DNA from 2 places in the Arenimonas aestuarii genome. Region 1 is predicted to be linked to the other one. Evidence: riboswitches for the same ligand, from Rfam matches in the RefSeq annotation. Region 1 holds a riboswitch; the other holds the start of a gene.
What was found. A riboswitch is a leader RNA that binds a small molecule or an ion and turns the genes downstream of it on or off. The one in region 1 is predicted to bind cobalamin.
Positions count from the first base shown of each region.

Region 2: another riboswitch for cobalamin. It lies ahead of ACYVJH_RS07975 (TonB-dependent receptor domain-containing protein); the one in region 1 lies ahead of ACYVJH_RS10290 (ribonucleoside-diphosphate reductase subunit alpha).

Region 1 is NZ_BAAGTW010000006.1:142,606-146,008, forward strand. Features, by position in the region: gene ACYVJH_RS10285 (amidohydrolase) at 1-871, shown strand, start outside; cobalamin riboswitch at 892-1,101, shown strand; gene ACYVJH_RS10290 (ribonucleoside-diphosphate reductase subunit alpha) at 1,270-3,403, shown strand, end outside.
Region 2 is NZ_BAAGTW010000004.1:1,479,347-1,482,749, forward strand. Features, by position in the region: gene hemW (radical SAM family heme chaperone HemW) at 1-776, shown strand, start outside; gene ACYVJH_RS07970 (CPXCG motif-containing cysteine-rich protein) at 835-1,020, shown strand; cobalamin riboswitch at 1,034-1,217, shown strand; gene ACYVJH_RS07975 (TonB-dependent receptor domain-containing protein) at 1,349-3,163, shown strand; gene ACYVJH_RS07980 (DUF1631 domain-containing protein) at 3,267-3,403, shown strand, end outside.

The sequences.
Region 1 (3,403 bases):
GGCCCAAGCGCTGGCATCGGTGAAGGACGACCTGGCCGGCGAAGTGCTCTTCATCTTCCAGCCAGCCGAAGAAGGCCCGCCGGACGGCGAGGAGGGTGGTGCCGAGGAAATGCTCAAGCAGGGCATCTTCGAACGCTTCAAGCCCGAGGCGGTGTTCGGCCTGCACGTGTTCAGCACGCTCAACGCCGGCAAGGTGGGGTACCGCAGCGGCCCGACGATGGCGGCCTCGGACCGCTTCAACATCGTCATCAAGGGCCGGCAGACGCACGGCTCTCGGCCCTGGGGCGGCGTTGATCCGATCGTGGCCGCGGCCGACGTCATCGGCACCACGCAGACCATCGTCAGCCGGCGCCAGAACATCTCCAAGCTGCCGGTGGTGGTGAGCTTTGGCGCCATCAAGGGCGGCATCCGCTACAACATCATTCCCGACGAAGTCGAACTGGTGGGCACCATCCGCACCTTCGACGAGGACATGCGCCAGCAGGTGTTCGCCGACCTGATCAACGTCTCCGAATCCGTGGCGCACGCGCACGGCGCCACCGCCGTCGCCCAGGTGCCCGACACCAAGGGCAACCCGGTCACCGTCAACCACCCGGCGCTGACGATGCGCATGGTGCCCAGCCTGGAAAAGGTGGTCGGCGCCGAGAGCGTCGTCGAGATGGACCTGACCATGGGCGCCGAGGATTTCAGCTATTACGCCAACCAGGTCCCGGGCTTCTTCTACTTCGTCGGCGCCACCCCGCCCGACCAGGACCCGCTGAAGGCACCGTCGAACCACTCGCCCGAGTTTTTCCTGGACGAGCAGGCGCTGAAGGTCGGCACCCGGACGATGCTGCAGGTGGCGCTGGATTACCTGCACGAAGTGGACTGATTGACCAGCGACCCCGGCCACACTATCTTGTGGCCGTCGGTCCCGGGTGCCACAAGCGCTTGGGTTAATAGGGAAGCCGGTGTGACTCCGGCACTGCCCCGCAGCGGTATGTGGAAACGACCGCCGTCATCAAGCACTGGGACCTCGGGTCCCGGGAAGCGACGGCCAGTAGGAGAGGCGCCCGCCTCGCGTCCACGAGTCCGAAGACCTGCCGACAGCCGCGCGAAGCACGACGCGCGGTGACCGGCCCAGAGGTCTCCGGGGGGAGACGGCGCCGGTGTCGTGGCGGCGCGTCTCGGTCCCTGCGACACCCGTATTCCATCCTCCCGGTGCCTTGAACGCCCGCGTCGTCCTCCGAGGGAAGGGCGGCGGCCGTGCGCCATGCACCGGAGACCACCATGAACCACGAGATCCTCGACGCCCCCGCCGACGCCGACGCGCCGCAGTTCGCCCTCACCCCGCCCGCCGCCGCGCTGGGCATGACCGTCACCAAGCGCAACGGCCGGCGCGAGCCGGTGGACCTGAACAAGATCGTGCGCGCGGTCATGCGCCAGTGCGACGACCTGTATGCCGTCGATCCCATGCGCGTGGCCACACGCACCATCTCGGGCCTGTACGACGGCGCCAGCACCCGCGAACTCGACGAACTCTCCATCCGCACCGCCGCCCTGCTCACCGCCGAAGAGCCCGAGTACGGCCGCCTCGCCGCCCGCCTGCTGGCCGAATGCATCACCAAGGAAGTCACCGGGCAGGAAATCCACGCCTTCTCGCAGTCGGTGGCGCGCGGCCACGAACTGGGCCTGGTCAATGCGCGGCTGCTGGCGTTCGTGCAGGCCAATGCCCGCAAGCTCAACGACGCGTTGGACGCTTCGCTGGACCGGCGCTTCGACTACTTCGGCCTGCGCACGCTCTACGACCGTTACCTGCTGCGCCACCCGACCGCGCGCACGGTCATCGAAACCCCGCAGCAGTTTTTCCTGCGCATCGCCTGCGCGCTGAGCCAGGACGTGCCCGAGGCACTGGCGCTGTACCAGCGCATGGCCCACCTGGACTACCTGCCGAGCTCGCCGACACTGTTCAACGCCGGCACCACGCATGAGCAACTTTCGAGTTGTTTCCTGCTCGATTCGCCCGACGACACGCTCGATGCCATCTACCGGCGATACAGCGACGTGGCGATGCTGAGCAAGTTCAGCGGTGGCATCGGCCTGTCCTACAGCCGCGTGCGTTCGCGCGGTTCGCTCATCCGCAGCACCAATGGCCACAGCAACGGCATCGTGCCCTGGCTCAAGACGCTCGACTCGTCGGTGGCGGCGGTGAACCAGGGCGGCCGCCGCAAGGGCGCGGCCTGCGTCTACCTCGAACCCTGGCACGCCGATGTCGAGGAGTTCCTGGAGCTGCGCGACAACACCGGCGACGACGCCCGGCGCACGCACAACCTCAACCTGGCGAACTGGATCCCCGACCTGTTCATGCGCCGCGTCGAGGCCGACGGGCCCTGGTCGCTGTTCGATCCCAAGGCCGTGCCGGCGCTGGTCGACCTCTTCGGCGAGGCCTTCGACGCCGCCTACGAGCAGGCCGAGCGTTCCGGCCTGGCCGTACGCACGATCAAGGCCCGCGAGCTGTACGCGAAGATGATGCGCACCCTGGCCCAGACCGGCAACGGCTGGATGACCTTCAAGGACAAGTGCAACCGGGCCAGCAACCAGACCGCGAAAGCGGGCAACGTCATCCACCTGTCGAACCTGTGCACCGAGATCCTGGAGGTCACCAACGCCGAGGAAACCGCGGTCTGCAACCTTGGTTCGATCAACCTGGGCCAGCACCTGGGCGAGCACGGTTTCGATTTCGAGAAGCTGGCCGATACCGTGCGCCTGGCGGTGCGGCAGCTCGACCGCGTGATCGACCTGAATTTTTATCCGATCGAAGCCGCCCGTCGCGGGAACCTGCGCTGGCGGCCGGTGGGCCTGGGCTGCATGGGGCTGCAGGACGTGTTCTTCCGGCTGCGCTTGCCCTTCGACAGCGCCCAGGCCCGCGCGCTTTCGGCGCGCATCGCCGAGGACATCTATTTCCACGCGCTCGACGCCAGCTGCGAGCTGGCACAGGAGCGTGGCCGCCACCCGAACTTCGAGGACACCCGTGCGGCGAGCGGTGAACTGCAGTTCGACGCCTGGGGCGTGACCCCCTCCGACGCATCGCGCTGGGACGCCCTGCGCGAGCGCATCCGTGAACATGGCCTGCGCAATTCGCTGCTGGTGGCGATCGCGCCCACCGCCACCATCGCCTCCATTGCCGGCTGCTACGAGTGCATCGAGCCGCAGGTGAGCAACCTGTTCAAGCGTGAAACCCTGTCGGGCGACTTCCTGCAGGTGAACAAGCACCTGGTCACCGAGCTCAAGCAGCTGGGCCTGTGGACGCCGGAGCTTCGCGACCGCATCAAGCTGGCCGAAGGCTCGGTGCAGGGCATCGCCGAGATCCCGCCCGAACTGCGTGCGGTGTATCGCACGGTCTGGGAAATCCCCATGCGTTCGC
Region 2 (3,403 bases), on a different contig from region 1:
GTTTCGACGACGGCTGCCTGGCGCGACTGGGCCGCATCCACGACAGTGCCGAAGCCGAGCGCGCGGTGAAGCTGGCCCAGGACGCCGGCCTGGACAACCTCAACCTCGACCTGATGTACGCCCTGCCCGGCCAGGACCTGGCGATGGCCCTGCATGACGTCGAGCGCGCGGTCGCGCTGCAGCCGGCGCACCTGTCGCACTACCAGCTGACGATGGAGCCCAACACCGCTTTCGCCGCCCGCCCGCCCGAAGGCCTGCCGGACGAAGACAGCGCCTGGGACATCCAGGAACGCTGCATCGAGGCCATGGCCGCCGCGGGCTACGCCCAGTACGAGGTCAGCGCCTACGCCCGGCCTGGCCGGCAGTGCGCGCACAACCTCAATTACTGGCGCTTCGGCGACTACCTGGGCATCGGCGCCGGCGCCCACGGCAAGATCAGCCTGGGCGCCACCGGCGAGATCCGCCGGCGCTGGAAGCCCAAGAACCCGCGCGACTACCTGGCCCACGCCGGCACGCCCGCCGGCATCGGCGGTGACGACCCGATCGCGCCGGCCAACCGGCCCTTCGATTACATGCTCAACGCCCTTCGCCTGGTCGAAGGCTTCGACCTGGCCGACTTCGAGTCGCGCACCGGACTGGGCCGCGACCAGGTCGCCGCCGAGCTCGGGCAGGCCCGGCAACGTGGCTGGCTGGAGGCCAGGGGCAGCCACTGGCAGCCGACCGAACTCGGGCGGCGCTTCACCAACGACGTCATCGGCCTGTTCCTGAAGGACTGACCCGGGACCCGGCCCGTGGCTCACGCTGCACTAAGGTCCGACCGGGCAGGCTGGCGCCATGCTCGACACCATCCTGCTCACCTGCCCGCACTGCGGCGAACGTTTCGAAACCCTGGCCGACCCGTCGGCCGGCGATGCCGAGTACGTCGAGGACTGCTTCGTCTGTTGCCGGCCGATCACCGTGCGCCTGCACGTGGGCGGCGACGGCCGACTCGACGGATTCGATGCCGGGCGCGACGACTGACCCGGGTTTGCTCTAGAATCCCCCCGCCCCAGGTGCTCGGGAAGCCGGTCTGAATCCGGCGCTGCCCCCGCAACGGTAGGCCAGTCAACCCTTCCAGCAAGCCACTGTGCCCCCGGGCATGGGAAGGCGGGAGGTCCGGCACGACGCCCGTCGCGCCACTGGCAAGCCCGGAGACCGGCCGGGGGCTGGCCGTCGGCATGCCCGGCGGCCAACACGGCGCGTCGCGGTGGGCGACGGGGCGACGCCATGGCCCCTGCCCTGCGCGTTCTCCCTCCTTCCCCGCGCGCGCCCCGACCCGCGGGTGAGCGCCACAGGAGGTTCCACCACCATGTTTTCCCCTTGCCAACGTCGCGCGCTGTGCGCGGCCATCGCTTTTTCCCTTTCCATGCCGGCCCTGGCCCAGGACGCCCGCACGCTGGACGCCGTGCAGGTCACCGCCAGCCGCGTCGAGCGCCCGGTCGCCGAAACACTGGCCTCGGTCACGGTGATCACGCGCGAGCAGATCGAAGCCAGCCAGGCGCCGTCCCTGATCGACCTGCTGGGCCGACAGGTCGGCGTGGACATCGCCCGCACCGGTGGTCCCGGCAGCGCCAGCACCGTCTTCCTTCGCGGCGGCAACGCGCCGCACACGCTGGTGCTGATCGACGGCGTGCGCGTTTCGTCCACCGGGCAGGGCGTATTCGACTTCGCCCACCTGCCGCTGGAGCAGATCGAGCGCATCGAGATCGTGCGCGGACCGCGCGCGGCGATCTGGGGATCGGACGCCGTCGCCGGCGTTATCCACGTCATCACCCGCGATCCCTCGGCGGCCTCGGCCCGCGTTTTCGCCGGCAGCTACGGTCGCGTTGGCGCCAACGCCGGCACCGGCGTTGGTAACGACGATCGCGGCTTCGGCGTGACGGCCGGCTGGCAGCGGCTGCGCGGCTTCTCGGCCACCAACTCCGACAGCTGGGGCTACGACCCGGACGACGACGGCTACCGCAACGTCAACCTGGGCCTGCGCGGGCGCACCCAGCTGGGCAACCAGCGCCTGGCCTTCAGCGCCGTGGCCACCGATGCCGACGTCGAGTTCGACCAGGGCGACACCCGGGCCCGCAACAGCTCCGCCGGCCTGAGCCTGGGCGGCGACCTGGGTGCGAACTGGAGCCACCAGCTCTCCCTGGGCCATGCCCGCGAGGACCTGGACACGGTGTCGGGCTTCTCCAACGCCTTCCGCAGCCGCCGCACCAGCCTGGACTGGGTGAACAGCCTGGCGGTGGGCCCCTCGGGCACGCTCAACCTGGGCGTGAACTGGCAGGACGAAGAAGGCATTTCCTCCAACGTCTTCGATGGCCAGACCTTCTCGCGCAGCCGCAGCAGCCGCGCCGCGTTCGCTGGCTACGGCGGCCGCTTCGGCCAGCAGTTGCTGGACCTCTCGGTGCGCCGCGACCACAGCAGCCAGTTTGGTGGCGCCACCACGGCCAACGCGGCCTGGGGCTGGAACTTCAGCGCCGACGCGCTTCTGCGCCTGTCCTGGGGCGAGGGCTTCCGGGCACCGAACTTCAACGAGCTTTATTACCCGGACAGCGGTTTTGGTTTCGCCGGCAACCCGGACCTGCGCCCCGAGCATTCGGAAACCTGGGAGGCCGGCCTTTCCCTGGCACCGGCGGTTGGGCACCAGCTTGGGCTCTCCGCCTACCGCACCCGCGTGCGCGACCTGATCGCCTTCGCGGCCCCGGGCACCAACAACGCCATCAACATCAACCGTGCCCGCATGGACGGCGTCGAGCTCGATTACCGCTTCGACGGCGATGACTGGACCTTCGGCGGCAACCTGGCCTGGCTGGACACCGAGGACGAGGCCACGGGGCTGGCGCTGCTGCGCCGTGCCCGGCACAAGGCCCACGTGGACGTCGGCTACCGTTTCGGCAACGGGCTGGAACTGGGCCTGGACGGCGACTACGCCTCGTCCCGTCGCGACTTCGGGGGAGACCCCGGCGCATATGCCATCGCCCACCTGCGCCTGGCCTGGTCCCTGTCTCCGTCATGGCGGCTCGAAGCACGCATCGAAAACCTGACCGATCGCGACTACACCCTCGTTCAGGGCTACAACACCCCCGGCCGCAGCGGGGTGCTTGGCCTGGTCTGGAACGGCGGGAACTAGCGCTTCCGGCCACCCGCGACACAAGTGTCGCGGGTGGCCCGGCCCTAGGCGCGGGCGCCCGGGTGTGCCTAGAATCGCGCTGGGGAATCAATCGGAGAGACGGATGTCCGCATCCGCACCACCTCCGCACGCGTCGGCACCGACGCTGGCGTCGCGGCCATTGCCGGATCGGGTACGCGGCCTGCTGGGCGGCATCCTCGAGTATGCGTCCGATGAAATCGAACGCACCCTGGTGGGAAT